DNA from 3 places in the Lysinibacillus sp. NPDC097195 genome. Region 3 is predicted to be linked to each of the others. Evidence: riboswitches for the same ligand, from Rfam matches in the RefSeq annotation. Region 3 holds a riboswitch; each other region holds the start of a gene.
What was found. Region 3 has a riboswitch for cyclic di-GMP ahead of ACIQXI_RS19635 (hypothetical protein). Riboswitches for the same ligand answer to the same signal wherever they lie in the genome.

Region 1: linked by a shared signal. The riboswitch ahead of ACIQXI_RS14580 (NPCBM/NEW2 domain-containing protein) and the one ahead of ACIQXI_RS19635 (hypothetical protein) in region 3 are both predicted to bind cyclic di-GMP.
Region 2: linked by a shared signal. The riboswitch ahead of ACIQXI_RS01740 (hypothetical protein) and the one ahead of ACIQXI_RS19635 (hypothetical protein) in region 3 are both predicted to bind cyclic di-GMP.

What each region holds. Positions count from the first base shown of each region.
Region 1 is NZ_JBIWDP010000002.1:222,704-228,210, reverse strand. Features, by position in the region: gene ACIQXI_RS14585 (ABC transporter permease) at 1-578, opposite strand, end outside; cyclic di-GMP riboswitch class I at 1,237-1,321, shown strand; gene ACIQXI_RS14580 (NPCBM/NEW2 domain-containing protein) at 1,559-5,507, shown strand, end outside.
Region 2 is NZ_JBIWDP010000001.1:347,972-353,478, reverse strand. Features, by position in the region: gene ACIQXI_RS01750 (bifunctional folylpolyglutamate synthase/dihydrofolate synthase) at 109-1,371, opposite strand; gene ACIQXI_RS01745 (bifunctional folylpolyglutamate synthase/dihydrofolate synthase) at 1,368-2,660, opposite strand; gene ACIQXI_RS01740 (hypothetical protein) at 2,802-3,206, opposite strand; cyclic di-GMP riboswitch class I at 3,299-3,399, opposite strand; gene ACIQXI_RS01735 (valine--tRNA ligase) at 3,525-5,507, opposite strand, start outside.
Region 3 is NZ_JBIWDP010000006.1:60,758-66,264, forward strand. Features, by position in the region: gene ACIQXI_RS19630 (ATP-binding cassette domain-containing protein) at 1-715, shown strand, start outside; cyclic di-GMP riboswitch class I at 850-940, shown strand; gene ACIQXI_RS19635 (hypothetical protein) at 1,108-1,482, shown strand; gene ACIQXI_RS19640 (hypothetical protein) at 1,523-2,236, shown strand; gene ACIQXI_RS19645 (methyl-accepting chemotaxis protein) at 2,276-3,310, shown strand; gene ACIQXI_RS19650 (MFS transporter) at 3,405-4,664, shown strand; gene ACIQXI_RS19655 (alpha/beta-type small acid-soluble spore protein) at 5,061-5,261, opposite strand; gene ACIQXI_RS19660 (YehS family protein) at 5,455-5,507, shown strand, end outside.

The sequences.
Region 1 (5,507 bases), on a different contig from region 3:
GTATCTGCATCTGGTGCGAATATTAATTGCATTTCTTCCACACGATAAATTTCTTTGTAATCCTCCATGCTAATATAAGCTACAGGCGCATGACTATATTTCTTTTGCTCGACAAAATCTTTAACAATAAACTTACCACTAAATTGATTATTCGTTACTGTGTCGCCTACTTTTATTCCTTTATCCTTCAAAGAGCTATCTAAAATTATTTCCTCATGCTTCACATTTGCAAAGTATGGTGAATCGGTAGCTGTTACAAAGGCAACGCTTTGTTGCTTCCCTGCCTCATCATTAATAAAGCCCATTTGAATAGAGAATGCTACAGCATCTTTTTCTTTATTCAATATGTCATCTTGGATAGTGCTGTCTATTCTTGACAGATTATATGTTTCATCTGCATCCTTATTCATGTAGAACTGCCCCGCTGGTAAATCCTTAATAAGTGCAGCATTGTCTTGCGATAGTCCATTAGCTAAACCCGATATAATAAAGGTTAGTAAACTTACCAAAAAAACAATTGAGCCTAAAATCAAAAATCGCACTTTATTTTTTTTCATTTCTTTTATAGCCAGGTTCATCTGAAAACCCCTCCTATTTCTTTTTCACATCCTTAGCATATAGTTGCTAAATGAACAGAACATGAACTGAAAATGAACGGAACATGAACAAAACATTACAATTGAAACAATATAGCGCAAAAAAGCCTGCTACTCCTATAGAGAAGTAAAAGGCTTCACGCTTACAATGAATTACATTAGCGCTCATAGTTGTTTCGTAAGTATTTGAAAATCACCAAAATGATGCTCGTAAGTACCAAATTTAATATCGGATGACTGTCTCTAAGCTGTAATTCTTTCACTATATCTTTAGCTCATTAGCTAGCACTTACAGCCCCCATTCCTTACATATTCCTAAATACATTTTACTGATGGAGCGCCCCGAGTAATAATGATCATAACAATTTCATCCGCATTGCCGCTTACAAAGTTAGCTCTTTTACACTATTACAACATTGTTAATATTTTCAATAGCCCACCTATGACATAAGTAGTTTACAACTAAACTATCTATCTCTTACTAAAGTAATTTACACATAACAAATTACCCATCATAGAATTTCGTTATTTTTCCATTCAATTATAAAACCTCGCCATATTACCCTAATATAAGGTGGTAAAATATAGTACTAATTGTACTTTGGCAATTAATTTCTCTATGCTATTCTTTATAGTAGAAAAATTGAATAGGCAAACCTAAAGAAATTTAGGGACGCAAAGCTATAGGGACTAAGGTTATTTAACTATGTCAGCCAGTTGCCGAAGAGTACATACTACTTTTTGTTTAGTAAGGTCATAGATAAGCAAATTACTAAAAAAATGATTTTCTAATATAATTTCTAAAAGATAAATTATATCTTTTAGCGTTTTTTTAGTGCCCACATTTCATAGTGGTTATTTTTGTATATTTTTTATGATTTACTTATTTGAAATGAAGCTACTCTTTTTGAGTGGCTTTTTTATGTGCTCAGTAGGAAAAAATTCATAAGGAGGAATATTTAATGAAAGTAGTAAAGATTGTCACAGTGTCTGCCTTGGCTTTAAATTTAGTCGGCGGCCCACTGAATGTTTTGGCAAGTGAAAATCCAAATGGAAACATTGTTAAAACATCGGCTGAAGCTAGTGTGAAACATTCCATCGCTTCGGTGAAAAAATTTGATTTGTATGGCAAAGATATTTTAAAAGCATACGATGATGTATTTAAAATGGCCACTACAAATATTAAGTCGATTACGAACAACGGGGGAAAATATGCAAGTCAATCGATTGATAAAGCAATTGATGGCGATATGAATACCCACTGGGAAACAGGGAAACCAAATAGCGCAACATTCACAAATGAGGTTGTCATTCAGTTCAATGAAGCAACTACGCTCAATCGAATGGTTTACGCAGCTCGTCAATCTTCTACAAGAGGTAAAGGCTTTGCCCAACAGTTCGAAATTTATAGCTCTACTACAGATGCAGGCGATGACTTTACACTTGTTTCATCAGGTGAATATAAAGGTTCTACAGGAGATATCGTTGAAATTCAGTTCCAGCCTACAGAATTTAAACGCGTTAAATTCGTTTTCACAAAAGCAAATCAAGATTGGGCAAGTGCATCTGAGTTCCAGTTTTATAAAGAAGATGCTGTTTCTGACAAAATGGCCACACTTTTTACAGATAACACAATGAGTGCTGTTAGTGATAAGTTCCATTCACTCGAAGCACTTAACCAATTAGAAACTGAAGCAAAAGCTCATCCTTTCTATGCTCAATTTAAAGAAGATATCGACAATGCCAAAGTACTATTAAGCACAGAAGCAATCAAAGCGACAACAGCAGTCACTTCTTCATTTAACCATTACGCAAACGAAGCGTATTCTCGGTTATTTAGAATGGACAACAAAAACATAAAGACTATTCGTAATAACGGCGGACACTGGGCTACCGCCGCTATAGAAAACGCCATCGATGGTGATGTCAATACATATTGGGAAACAAATAGTAGCAACACAGCTACTTTCTCAAATGAAGTGGAAGTTGAATTTAACGAGCCTGTTACATTAAATCGTGTTATGTACGGGGCAAGACCATCAGATCTTAAAGGTTTTGCTGAAGAATTTGAAATTTATGCTTCACAAACATCAAAAGGCGATACGTATGAGCTTGTTGCAACAGGTAAACATAATATGGTTGCTGGATTAGTTGAAGCCAAATTTGAACCAACTACATTTAAACGAGTGAAGTTTAAATTTAAAAAGTCTGATCGAAATTGGGCTACACTTTCTGAATTAGCGTTCTATAAAGAAGATACAATCAATGACAAAATGGCAAAATTATTTACTGATGGCACGATGGATACCGTTTCACCAGAGTTTAATAGCCTTGACAAGATTAACGCGTTAGAAGCAGAAGCGAAAACACATCCACTATACGATACTTATAAAGATAATATCGAGTTAGCGAAAAAAGTAATTAACGGTGAAGTCGTGACAGAAGGAAGAGTCATCGTAGCTGAACAACATGGCAATATGGTGAAACATGCCAACGATAACTTAAAAATTGGTTTCGGCAATAACCTCCAACCAACTGGACTTGCAGCTCAGCCTGGCGATCAAATCGTCGTATACGTTGACGCAGCGGCAAATGGTCCACTGCCTCACCTATCATTTACACAACAAGAAGGTGCTTGGAACAGTTGGAGAAGAGATGTCAGCTTAAAAGTTGGTAAAAATGTGATTACAGTGCCTGCTATTACAAAAACTTCAGCTTATAACAAGGCTGTCACACCAGGTGGCACAATTTACATTGATAACCCTTATACAGCTGAACAGCAAGGAAAGGCACCAACATTACGATTTGAAGGCGTTGAGCGCATTCCTTTTGCAACGAAATCTACTAATGTCGACGAGTTCAAACAGTTTTTAATCGACTATAAGAAAAAAATCGATGAAGACAAAGTGAAGCATCCAAAAGTGGAAGATCGTGAAGTGCTAGATATCGTAGAAGTCGTGAGTGATCATTTATTCTGGACAGGTACAGCGACAGGTGCATATAAAACTTATATTGAAGATGGTTACAGCCCGATCCAAACAATTGATTCCTTTAATACGTTAATGGAAGAACTGTTTAAATATAACGGTTTAGATGGCCGCAATGACAAACATGACCCAAAACTAATTCGAGAAAATGTACGACTTGCGCAACCTTACTCATACATGTATGCAGCGGGCGATCACATCGGTACATTGGATGATGTCGTTTCGGATATTTTAGTGCCTATCGAAGAAAAAGGCGGTTCATGGGGCGTTATCCATGAAATCGGTCACCGTATGGATATCGGTGTAAGAACTTACGGTGAAGTGACAAACAATATGCTACCACAACATATGTCAGCCTATTACGGCAAAATCGATGGACGTATTCCATATGAAGCGAACATCTATAAAAATGTTCTAAAAGAAAACACAAAAGATTACAACGACCAAGGCCTATTTGAAAAACTAGCTGTCTATTGGCAATTAGAAATGTATAGTCCTGGCTATTGGGGTAAATTAAACTCTTTATATCGCGATCGTGATGTGTCACTAAAAGATGGAGATCGCTCTAAACAACAATATTTAGTTGAATTCTCTTCTGAAGCACTCGGTTTAGATTTAAGTGAGCATTTTGCGCGTCATGGTTTCGTTGTAACGGATGAAACAAGAGAAAAAACAAGCAAATATCCAAAACCAGATAAAAAAATATGGTATTTAAATAATAGTGCAGTCGACTATAAAGGTAATGGTTTAAAAGGTAAAGAAATAAACGTAACTTTTGCGGCAAACCAAACTGCCAAAACAAATACATTAAATCTATCAATCGATAAAGCCTATCAAGAAGATTTCTTAGGTTATGAAATCTTTAGAGATGATGAATTAATCGCCTTTACTAGTACTAGCCAATTTATCGATAAAAATGTAGATGTAACGAAAAATTATACGTACAAAGTTGTCGGCTATGACAAAAAATTAAATACATTAAAACCAGTAGAAGTAAAAGCATATACGCCTACCCTATCTGCTGAAGACAATGTAACAGTTAAACTACATCAAGCATTTGAGCCAATGGATTATGTAAAAGCAATTGCATATAACGGTAAAGATATAACAAATTCAATTACTGTTAAATCAAATACGGTTGATGTTACACAAAAAGGCAGCTATGAAGTTGTTTATGAAGTAAATGATGAAGGCATCAAAGAAACAAAAACGATGAAAGTTAACGTCGTAAGCGACATGCAATATATTTCTGATATGACAGCTAAATCGGCAAAAGTCGGTTGGGGTTCATTACAAAAAGATAAATCTGTTGCTGGTGGTACCATTACATTACTACGCCAAGGTGTAGATGCTACTTATGACAAGGGGCTTGGTGCACATGCGAACTCTGAAGTCGTGTATGACATTGAAGGAAAAGGCTTTGATTTCTTTGAAAGTTATATCGGCATCGATCAAGCAGCAAAAGGCCAAAAATCTTCTGCAACATTTGAAGTATGGGTCGATGGTGAAAAGAAATTTGCAAGTGATGTATTCAGAGCTAATACAGATCATGGCTATGTGAAGGTCCCTGTTACAGGTGCAAAAGAAGTGACGTTAATTACTACTGATGCCAAAGATAGTGGCAATTCATCCGACCATACAATTTGGGCTGATGCAAAGTTCGGCAAAGATTCAAGTCTGCCTACTTTAGCTCTAAATGAAGATTTAACATTTGTAAAATTAAATAGTGATTATGATGTTCTAAAAGATGTAACAGCATCTGATATTGAAGACGGCGATTTAAGTAAGCACATTCAAGTAACGACAAATGGTTTTAATACAAATAAAACAGGTACTTACCAAATCGAATATACAGTAACGGATAGTGATAACAACGTTGCAACTGCGACAAAAAATATTTATGTCTATAGCGATGAGAAATTCG
Region 2 (5,507 bases), on a different contig from region 3:
CAACAAACACAACACCTGCTAGAAATCATAAGTTGCTTTCGGTAGAAGTATGACGAATTGTTTGTCCTGCTAGCAAAGTCATATACATAATTTGACTTCATATCGTAATTATTTTTTGTTTGGTGCAAGCAATTGCCTACGCACCTCTGTTAATAAATATAAAGAGCCTGAAACAATTGTTCTACATCTCTTCTGTGATTGCTGTTGTAAAAATGAAATTGTATCACTTAAAATCGCTTTTTGCTGGGCATTGCTTATTGCTAACAATTCTTGTGCAGCCATCGCACGTGGATTGGCAAAATCAACGAAATAAAATTGATCACTGATTTGCTCAAAGTTTTGTAACACTTCTTTGACATCTTTATCGCCCAAAATGCCTATCACGAAAGTAATCGACTCATTAGGATACTGTTGACGAATCGTTGCTACCAATTGTTCTGCACTAGCAGGATTATGGGCACCGTCAAATATAATATAGGGCATGACTTCTTCAAATCGGCCTAGGATGCGAGCACCTTCAATACCGCGACGTATGCTTTCCACATCCACGGCAATATTTCGTACAGCAGCCACTTCGATAAAAGCAGTAATAGCCAATGCCATATTATTCGCTTGATGCGGCCCTTTCATTTGGCGTGTAAGATTCGTGATATATAAATGTTGGTCATCATTTTTATAGCACTCATTATGGTGCTTTTGCTCAATTGTAAATTGTTGATTTAACGCAAAAATAGGTGCTTGATTTGCATGAGCTACTTGCTCAATAACTGTCTTCGCTTCTCTTGGTACTTCACCGATTACGACAGGACGCTGTGGCTTAATAATCCCTGCTTTATGTTGGGCAATACTTTCGATTGTCGATCCTAAAAATTTTGTATGTTCAAGGGCAATACTTGGAATAATAGAGACGATTGGTAGCACTACATTCGTACTATCTAATAAGCCCCCCATTCCCGCTTCGATTAAGGCAATATCGACATCACAATTCACAAAATGCAAAAATGCAGCGACTGTTAAAAGTTCGAAATCCGTTAGTTTTCCACTGAGCCCAGCATGTTTCATCTGTTGAAAAACACAATCCATCTCTGCCTGTGAAATACATTGTTGTGTTACTTGAATTTGGTCATGCACATCAACAATACAAGGAGACATAAACTTCCCTACTTTTAGGCCATGCTCATGCGCAATCGACTCTAAAAATGTGAGGGTTGAGCCTTTACCATTCGTCCCTGCAAGATGCACAATTTGCAATTTCCTTTCAGGGTTCCCAACTAACGCTAAGGCTTCTTCTATAGCTGTTAGTCCAGGCTTAATAACATCATCACTTGTTAAAGACCATCGTTTTTTATAGTCATCAAATAAAGGAATCATCGCATTTCCTCCTGCAACCACTGGCGCACTTCCGCTATAAAATAAAGTGAACCTGTAATAACGGCAATATCTTGACGCTCCTTGTTGTGAATAACCTCACGGACAATGGTTTGCCAATTCGTATCATACTGTTTGTCCTTGTGTGTTGACAGCTTCGCTAATTGTTCAGCTGGCATGGCATTTGGCAAAGCAATTTGTGTAAAGGACATAGATGTTGCGACTGTATCCATTAAAGCAATACTATTGGCATGATCCTTATCAGAAAGCGCCGCGTAAATGAAGTGATATGGTTGATTTGGATAGACCGTTTGCAGTGTTTGAATTAACGCAGCTGTTCCTTCTGAATTATGTGCACCATCTAGCACAATATAATTTGCAAACTGTTCGAAGCGCCCTGCCCACTGAGCATGTTGTAGTGCCTGACGAATAGATTGTTCAGATAGGGCAACATGACCTTGCTCGTGTAATATATTCATCGCGGTAATGGCCAGACTAGCATTTGCCATTTGATGCGCGCCCGCCATTTTTAATTGAAGCCCATTGATGGCAACTTTAGCACTACGATAATCGAATGATTGACTAGTCATCTCCTGCTGATGTGCCACGACTGTAAAATCCTGTCCTAACACCAAACATTGCGCGTGACGCTCTTTAGCAACCTTTTGAATAACAGCAAGTGCTTCTTCATTTTTAACCCCTACCACAACGGGTACACCTTCTTTAATAATCCCCGCCTTTTCAAAAGCTACCTTGGCAAACGTATCACCTAAAAATGCTGTATGTTCCAATGAAATCGTTGTAATAATGGACACGAGTGGCGTTATGACATTGGTCGCATCTAAACGACCGCCTAGCCCTGTTTCAATAAGTGCAAAATCCACTTGTTCCTCAGCAAAATATTGGAACATAATAAGTGTTACGACTTCAAAAAAGCTAGGATAGTCGCCAGCGTAATGTGCTTCAATTATTGAAGCAATATTGTTCATATACTGTAAAAATTGCTCGTCAGAAATTTGACCTCCATTTATCGTCATACGTTCATTGACGCGTGATAAATGGGGCGAAGTAAAGGCACCTACTCGGTAGCCTTCATTCTCTAACATTTCCCGCAACACATTAACCGTGGAACCTTTGCCATTGGACCCTGCTAAATGGATCGTTCGTAATGTGTCCTGTGGGTTTCCTAAATGAGCCAATACTTCACGCATCATTACTAATGGCTCACGTTTATGGTCAACCGCCTTTAATGAAAAAATAAAATCTGTACATGCTTTTATCGTTGTAAACAAAAGAAACACTCCCTCTCACTCTAGTATAAAGGGTGCCAGGCACACAAACAATTCAGACACAATTTTAAAAACACACAGAAAATCACTAAAGGAGTGAGCATCTGTGTGTTTTTAACTAGTTTTTTTCAAAAAAACAGCAAATTATTGTAATTGATGAACGCCTAATAATGCACCCATATCGTCTAAAATAATTTTTGCATCATTATTTAATAGCGGCAAAACATCTGGTCGTTGTACTAAATCAAGCGAGTTTTTTAATGTTCTTTTTAACATTGAAATATCAAAATTTGAACAGTATTCATTGATTTTATTAATAATAAGCAAATCTGTACGCGTTAACGTTTTCTTTGCAGCATTTTGTTCGTTGCTACTATTCGCCAATACATGTTTAATTAATACACGTCCACTTGCGTTTAATAGGCGATAGTACTTCGCTTCGGAAAGCTTTAGTAGATTCGCCTCAATCAATCCTCTTGCATTAACAAAATCTAAATCATCACAGGCTTTGTTTACCTTTACAACAATTGTTCCAATATTTCCTGACATGTTAAACCTCCTGTTATCCTTTTTCACCTTAAAGAAAAAAGACCATTCTATTAAACATAGAATAGCCATAAAAATTAAGAAACATTACATTTCATGGTAACCAGGCGCTCGTAGCGAAAAAAATACTGCATCTTTTCACCTTAGATCCTAGGCTTTGCGTCCTAACCTTTCGGATAGTTTGCCTTTATCTATTTTACTAACTATATTGTATAATACTATACAATATTTCCTAACTCAACACATATCTTTCGACGCATAACAAGAAAAACAGCAGGGGACTATTTCGTCACCTGCTGTTTTTTACAAATTACAATGCAATTACATATTTTTCAATTCTTCTAAACGTTTTAATACAACTGCATGTTTTTCTTCATAGTCCGCTAATTTTTCGCGTTCTGCGTTTACCAATGCTTCAGGTGCTTTGGAAACGAATTTCTCATTCGATAGCTTACCTGTAACAAGCTTTACTTCTTTCGCCCATTTTTCTAATTCTTTTTCTAGACGAGCGATTTCTTCCTCTAGATTAATTAACCCTACAAGTGGTAAAAATAGCTCAGCACCCGTCACCACGGCTGTCATAGATTGACTTGGCGCCTCTAAGCCTTCACCAATTGTTAACGGCTCAGGATTACAGAATTTTTCTAAATAGCTTTTATTCGCTTCTAGAATAGCAACAGTTGCTGCATCTTTTGCAGAAATAAATAATGGTACTTTTTTGCTCATTGGTGTATTAACTTCCGCACGAATATTACGCACCGAACGTATAATATCCATAAGGAGCTTCATATTGTCTGCTTCCTCAGCAAAATGAAGGTCTGTGCGCACAGTTGGCCATGCTGCCACCGTAATGGACTCACCTTCATGCGGTAAGTGTTGCCAAATTTCTTCTGTAATGAATGGCATAAGCGGATGTAGTAGACGCATCGTTTGGTCTAGTACGTAAGCTAAAATTGAACGAGTCGTTTTCTTCGCTGCTTCATCTTCACCATTCAATGGTAATTTCGCCATTTCAATATACCAAGAACAGAAATCATCCCAAATAAAGTTGTATAGCTCACGGCCAACTTCACCAAATTCATAGCGTTCTGCTAATGATGTTACACGTTCAATCGTTTCATTTAAGCGTGTTAAAATCCACTTATCTGCTACTGATTTTTCACCAGTTAAGTCGATTTCATCATATGTCATACCATCCATATTCATAAGTGCGAAACGGGAAGCATTCCAAATTTTATTCGCAAAGTTCCATACAGACTCTACTTTTTCTGTTGTATATCGTAAATCTTGACCTGGCGATGAACCTGTTGCTAAGAAATAACGCAGTGAGTCTGCACCGTAGTTCTCAATAACATCCATAGGGTCTACACCATTGCCAAGTGACTTACTCATCTTACGTCCTTCACCATCACGTACTAGTCCGTGGATTAATACGTCTTTGAAAGGGCGTTGTCCTGTAAATTCAATACCTTGGAAGATCATACGGGATACCCAGAAGAAAATAATATCGTAACCCGTTACAAGCGTACTTGTTGGATAATAACGTTGATATTCTTCATTTGCCTCATCAGGCCAGCCCATTGTAGAAAATGGCCATAGTGCAGATGAGAACCATGTATCTAATACATCTTCATCCTGTGTCCAATTTTCTGCATCAGAAGGTGCTTCTTTCCCTACGTAAATCTCACCTGTTTCATTATGATACCAAGCTGGGATTTGATGTCCCCACCATAATTGACGAGAAATACACCAGTCACGAATATTTTCCATCCAACGAGAATAAGTGTTTTCAAAACGTGATGGAACAAAGTTTACTTTACCTTCCTCGTCTTTTTGCAGTTCTAAAGAAGCATCTGCAAGTGGTTGCATTTTTACGAACCACTGTGCCGAAAGGTAAGGCTCTACCACCGCACCAGAACGTTCAGAGTGCCCTACAGAGTGCATATGCTCTTCAATATTGATTAGGACACCTGCTTCTTGTAAATCTTTAACGATTTGTTTACGGCATTCGAAACGATCCATCCCATTGTATTTACCGGCTAGTTCATTCATTGTACCGTCTTCGTTCATTACCAAAATACGTTCTAAGTTATGACGGTTACCAACTTCAAAGTCGTTCGGGTCATGAGCTGGTGTCATTTTTACTACGCCTGTACCAAATTCCATATCAACGTAATCGTCTGCTACGATAGGAATTTCACGGCCAACGATTGGTAAAATAACCGTTTTACCAATTAAGTGTTGGTAGCGCTCATCTTTCGGGTGTACCGCTACACCAGAGTCACCAAGCATTGTTTCAGGGCG
Region 3 (5,507 bases):
TTGCTTAGGGGTGCTTGGGACGAGTGGAGCTGGTAAAAGTACTTTAGGGAAAGTGATTCTTGGTTTACAACGACCACAGTGTGGACAAGTTCTTTTTCAAGGGCATGATATTTATACAGCAGACAAGCATACTCGTTATAAAATTCGCCGTCATTTGCAAGCTGTTTTTCAAGATTCTTACTCATCAGTTAATCCCCGTATGACTGCTGAACGCATAATTGCCGAACCATTAGAGAATTATGAAAAGCTTACTTTAGCTGAATTAAAACGAAGTGTGATTGAATTATTGGAAAGGGTAGGTCTAAGTGAAAAGGACTTAAAAAAATATCCCCATCAATTTAGTGGTGGCCAATTGCAACGCATCAATATCGCAAGGGCCATATCACTCAAGCCGAAATTAATTGTATTAGATGAGTCCATAAGTAGTTTAGATATGGTCAATCAAACGCTTATTTTAGAATTACTAAAGGATTTAAAAAAAGACTTCGGGCTGTCGTATTTTTTTATTACCCATGATATTAAAGCAGCCTGTGCAATCAGTGATCAATTAGCTGTACTTGAAAAAGGTGAAGTAATTGATTTTTACGATTGTAAAAATCAATTTTTCACTTCGGAACACCCTGTAGTAAAGACTATGATAGGGTCAATGCTTGCGGAGCATCCGCAAAAAAACATCGGTGCCAGTCACTCAAACAATTCTGAATTGTTTGAGTGACTGGCACTCTTTTTTAAGCAAAAAATACCCTGTTATTTACCTAATATTTCTAAGCTAATAATACTAATGTCGACAAAAATTGACAAATGATCTATAATGTAAAATTGTAATAATGTCAGTATATTATTTTAGAAAAATGAAAAAGGCAAACTTACTGAAAATTAAGGACGCAAAGCTACGAGTCTACCATCCCAAAGCAAGGATTATGATAGTCGGGTTGCCACTAACAATAAGCAATTAGTCGGCTATCCTACTCTAATCAAGGATAGTTTTTTTATTTAAATGGCGAAGGACTTGGAGCATAGATGTCATACATTGTTGTGTACGTTTACTTGAGCACACATTTCAATGTTGGAAAGCAAAGCAAACGAAATGAGTAAAGGAGATTAGAGATGAAAGTCGTTGATAAACAGAAATATAATATGGCGATTTATGAGGCAAAAAAAGAAGTACATGTCCAAATACATGGTTTTATTAAAGCAGATCTTGTAGAGGACTATATGAGAGATCTGGAAGCGACTGTTGCAAAAGTACAAAAAAGTACCTATACATTTGTAGTCGATGCAACGTATCAGTCACCAGTTCCTTCAAAGGTTTCTTCAGAGCTTGGACAAACATTAATGTTTTATGCATCACTAGGCTTTAAGGATATTTATATTGTGAATCCAGCATCTAAAATTGCCTATGTGCAAGTGCGAAATGCATTAGAGGGCGTTCATTTCCCTGGTACAGTTGTTGATAATGTTTCACAATTAGCAACGCGTTAGTCTTTATATTTAAACTCTAATATGAGAAGGGATTTTACCTATGCAAACTACAGCAGATTTATATACATATGAAATTCTTACGAAAGACCAGACAAATCTAATTGAAAAGACAGCCGCATGTTTAGCTAGTACATTTGTTGGTGTCAATGTTGCGGGCAAATGGGTGCAAGAGCCGATAATTGGGTACTCCTTAAAGCTATCGTACGATGATTTTTATCAATTTACGAAAGAATATATTGAGGCAAATGTACATCAAGGTTATTGTGCTGTTGCATTAGACGAAGAACATAATGTTGTCGGTGCCCTTGTGGGTGATACAAATGCCCTTGAAGTGATTGAAGGCGATATTTTTAGTGGCACATTTTCAGATATGAATATTGTCATGCGTGTATTAGAGGATATTGATATTCGTTTCCTAGCTGATTATAAAAAACGCTTTGGCAAAGATATGGAAGATGGAGAAGTTTTACATTTATTTTTATTAGGTGTTATTGCTGAGCGTAACCGTCACGAAATTGTCCAAACGTTAGGTGATATATTAATTAATAAAGCAACTCAACAAGGATTAAGACTTGTTTTAGCGGAAGCGACTAATCCTAAATCAATGACTTTATTAGAAAAGTTTCATGGCATGCCAAAATATGTCGATGTAGAAGGAAACTTTATTGTACACAAATACGAAGACAATGAGCATTTAAATGATATTCCAGCAGATGTGGCAGATGGCATATACATCATTGTCAAAGAGCTATAACATTCCAACAATCATAGTAGAATAGGAGATATTTATGTCATGGACGTCATTATGCTAGCCGTTATTGTGTTGTTATTATGTACATCTTTGTATTTTGCTTACCGATATTTTTCACTGAAACGTCAATCTCAAACAAATACGGAACTGGTTGAGAAAACGGGAGAATTATCAATTGAACAAACAAAAGAACAATACCTTTCGTTTGCCAAAAATGTGAATGAAAGAGGTCAACAACTTGCTGAGAATGGGGAATATGCAGCTGAAAAGGCTGATATTGTAAGAGCCGCAATCGACGAAGTTGGTAAAGGATTAAAAAAACAATTAGTTGCTACTGAGGAAAGTTCTACTTCTATAGAAGATATGACACAGGCAATTGAAGAGCTGTCGATAAGATCCAACCAAATTTCAGAACAATCGAATACGACGTTGGAGTTAACGCAAGATGGTAACGAAAAGTTAAAAGATTCGATGGTGAAAATGGAGCAATTCGATCAAACGATTAATACAACATTTGATGCAATCAATATACTTGGGGAAAAATCGCACGAAATTGGCATGATTGTCAAAGTAATTACGGGCATTTCCGAGCAAATTAATTTATTAGCATTAAACGCAGCAATCGAAGCAGCTCGTGCAGGTGAGCATGGCAAAGGGTTTGCTGTAGTTGCGGATGAGGTTCGTAAATTAGCTGAACAATCACATCATTCAGCTGCTGAAGTATCAAACATTGTGAAAAATATTCAAGAAGAGACAAATCGAGTTGTTACATCAATGAAGCAAGGAACAGAGGAATTTGCTCAAACGAATACAACCATATTAGAAATTGGCTCGATGTTTGAAAAAATCGTAGAAACGACAAAAATTATTGCTGAAAATAATGCCAATTCATCTGCGAGTACAGAAGAATTATCTTCGAGCTCTCAGCAAATTATGGCGACGATGAGGGATATTTCTTTCATTTCTCGCGAATCCGTTGAAATGTTTGAAGAGTTAGTGGAAATTAGCGACGACGAATTAAATACAATGCAAAAACTAGTGCAAGAAGCAGAAAATCTCGCTAATTTAAAAATATAGAAATAATGGTGCCAGTCACTAAAACAATTCAGAATTGTTTTAGTGACTGGCACTTTTTCATATGATTTAGAAAAGCTAATAGGAGTAGATGTTAATGGACAAACAAAATAGCAAATACAGATGGCTTGTATTTGTTGTTGTATTGTTTACGTATTTATTAATGGCAAGTCAACGCACGGCACCAGGTTTAATTACAGACCAATTAATGCGGGATTTCCATGTAACAGCAGCAACAATTGGTCTGTTAACGAGTATACAGTTTTTTGTCTATACAAGTTTGCAAATTCCAATGGGCATTTTGGCGGATCGTTATGGCCCGAATTTCTTTTTAATTTTTGGTTCGACACTGACAGGTTTAGGCACAATTATTTATAGTTTCGGAACGCATGAATACGTTTTATTTTTTTCAAGAATACTTACGGGCGTTGGAGATGCAACTATTTGGGTCAATATGGTGCTTATTTTAGCGCAATGGTTCCATCGAAAGGAGTTTGTTCGATTAATTGGTTTGGCCGGGATGACAGGGAGTCTTGGCTTTTTATTGGCGACAGTTCCTTTTTCCGCATGGATCGATTTGCTTGGCTGGAGAATGGCTTTTTTATCAGCGGGACTCTTATTATGTTTCTGTGGCTTCGTCCTTTATATTGTATTGGAAAAGAAGCCGAAAACGCTCTTTGTGGCTGAGCAAGTAGTTGACATAACAAACCAGCGTGAAAAAACTTCCATGTTAATAAGAAGAATATTTTCAAATCGGCAAGCGTGGGCGCTATTCTTGTGCCATTTTGGCGTAGTAGGAGGATATGTAGGATTTATCAGTTCGTGGGCAGTACCATACGGCATGAATATGTATGACATGACACGTTCAGGTGCTAGCCAATTAATTATGATTGGTCTAATTGGTGCACTTATAGGCGCTCCATTAGCGAGTTGGGTTTCCAGTAAGTTAGAAACAATAAAGCGACCATATATTGTTATTCATCTAATAGTGCTACTAGGATGGTGTTCGTTTCTGTTATTCAATGGGCAACCATCCTTTAACTTGCTGATGCTGCTATTTTTTATTATAGGCTTTGGTTACGGTGCCAGTGCATTAACCTTTGCTGCTGTACGACAAGCATTTCCTTTAAATGAAGCGGGCGTCGTATCGGGGTTTGCAAATACAGGCGGTTTCCTTAGCGCTGTATTGCTGCCTATTATTTTTGGTAATTTGTTAGATCACTTTCAAGCTATTTCAGGAAATGTTAGTGATGGCTACTATTACGGTTTTATCGCGCCAGTAATGTTCTCTATTATCGGTTTGGTGGGTGTGCTGTTATTTAAGGAAAAGCGTATTGATATTGTGCAGGGGAAGTAAATTGCCTCACCATTGAATATGTGTGGAAGATTATTATTTGCGGTAACAGGGAAAAATGAATTTAATGTGAATGAAAAGCTAGCTATAGTAGCGAAAGTTATTATATTAAAAGAGCAGTTTAGTTGAAGAATTAGAAATAGAAGGTTATTTTAAATAGGTAAACTAAAGTGGCACTATTGTTAAAAAGCTTTTATTCCACTTTACGTATGGGAAGGAGTCAGCGTTTTGGGTATAACTAGTATGTTCGGATACGTAATTATAGGAGCATTACTTATTCTTTTAGTAGTATTCGTTGTTGTAATGATCAATGGAGCGAAGAAGAGTAAAAAATAAGTTAAGTAAGTGCCAGGCACTAAAACAATTCAGAATTGTTTTAGTGCCTGGCACTTTTAATTTTTATAAACCTTTTGCTTTTTTTTCTGCCATTTGTACAAGTCGTTTTGTGATTTCTCCGCCTACTGAACCGTTTGCGCGAGAAGAAGCATCTGGCCCAAGTTGTACGCCGAATTCTTGTGCGATTTCATATTTCATTTGATTGACTGCTTCTTGTACACCAGGAACTTGAAGTTTATTAGAACTTCGATTGTTGTTAGCCATTTTTCTCACCTCCTTGTGCTATTAGAATGGTCGTGCGCTAGTTTTTCATACATTTAAAAAGAAGGAAATGTGCAAGCTAAATACTATAGTTAGGAATAACAGGAAAGGTAGCTATAAATGCAATTTACTCTGTTATAATAAAGCCTGGCTCTTAAAATTAAAGCTTTGCTAGATGATCAAGGAGGTTTTTAGTATGACGAATAACGATATTTTGATTCGTTTACGATATGCATTGGACATTAAAAA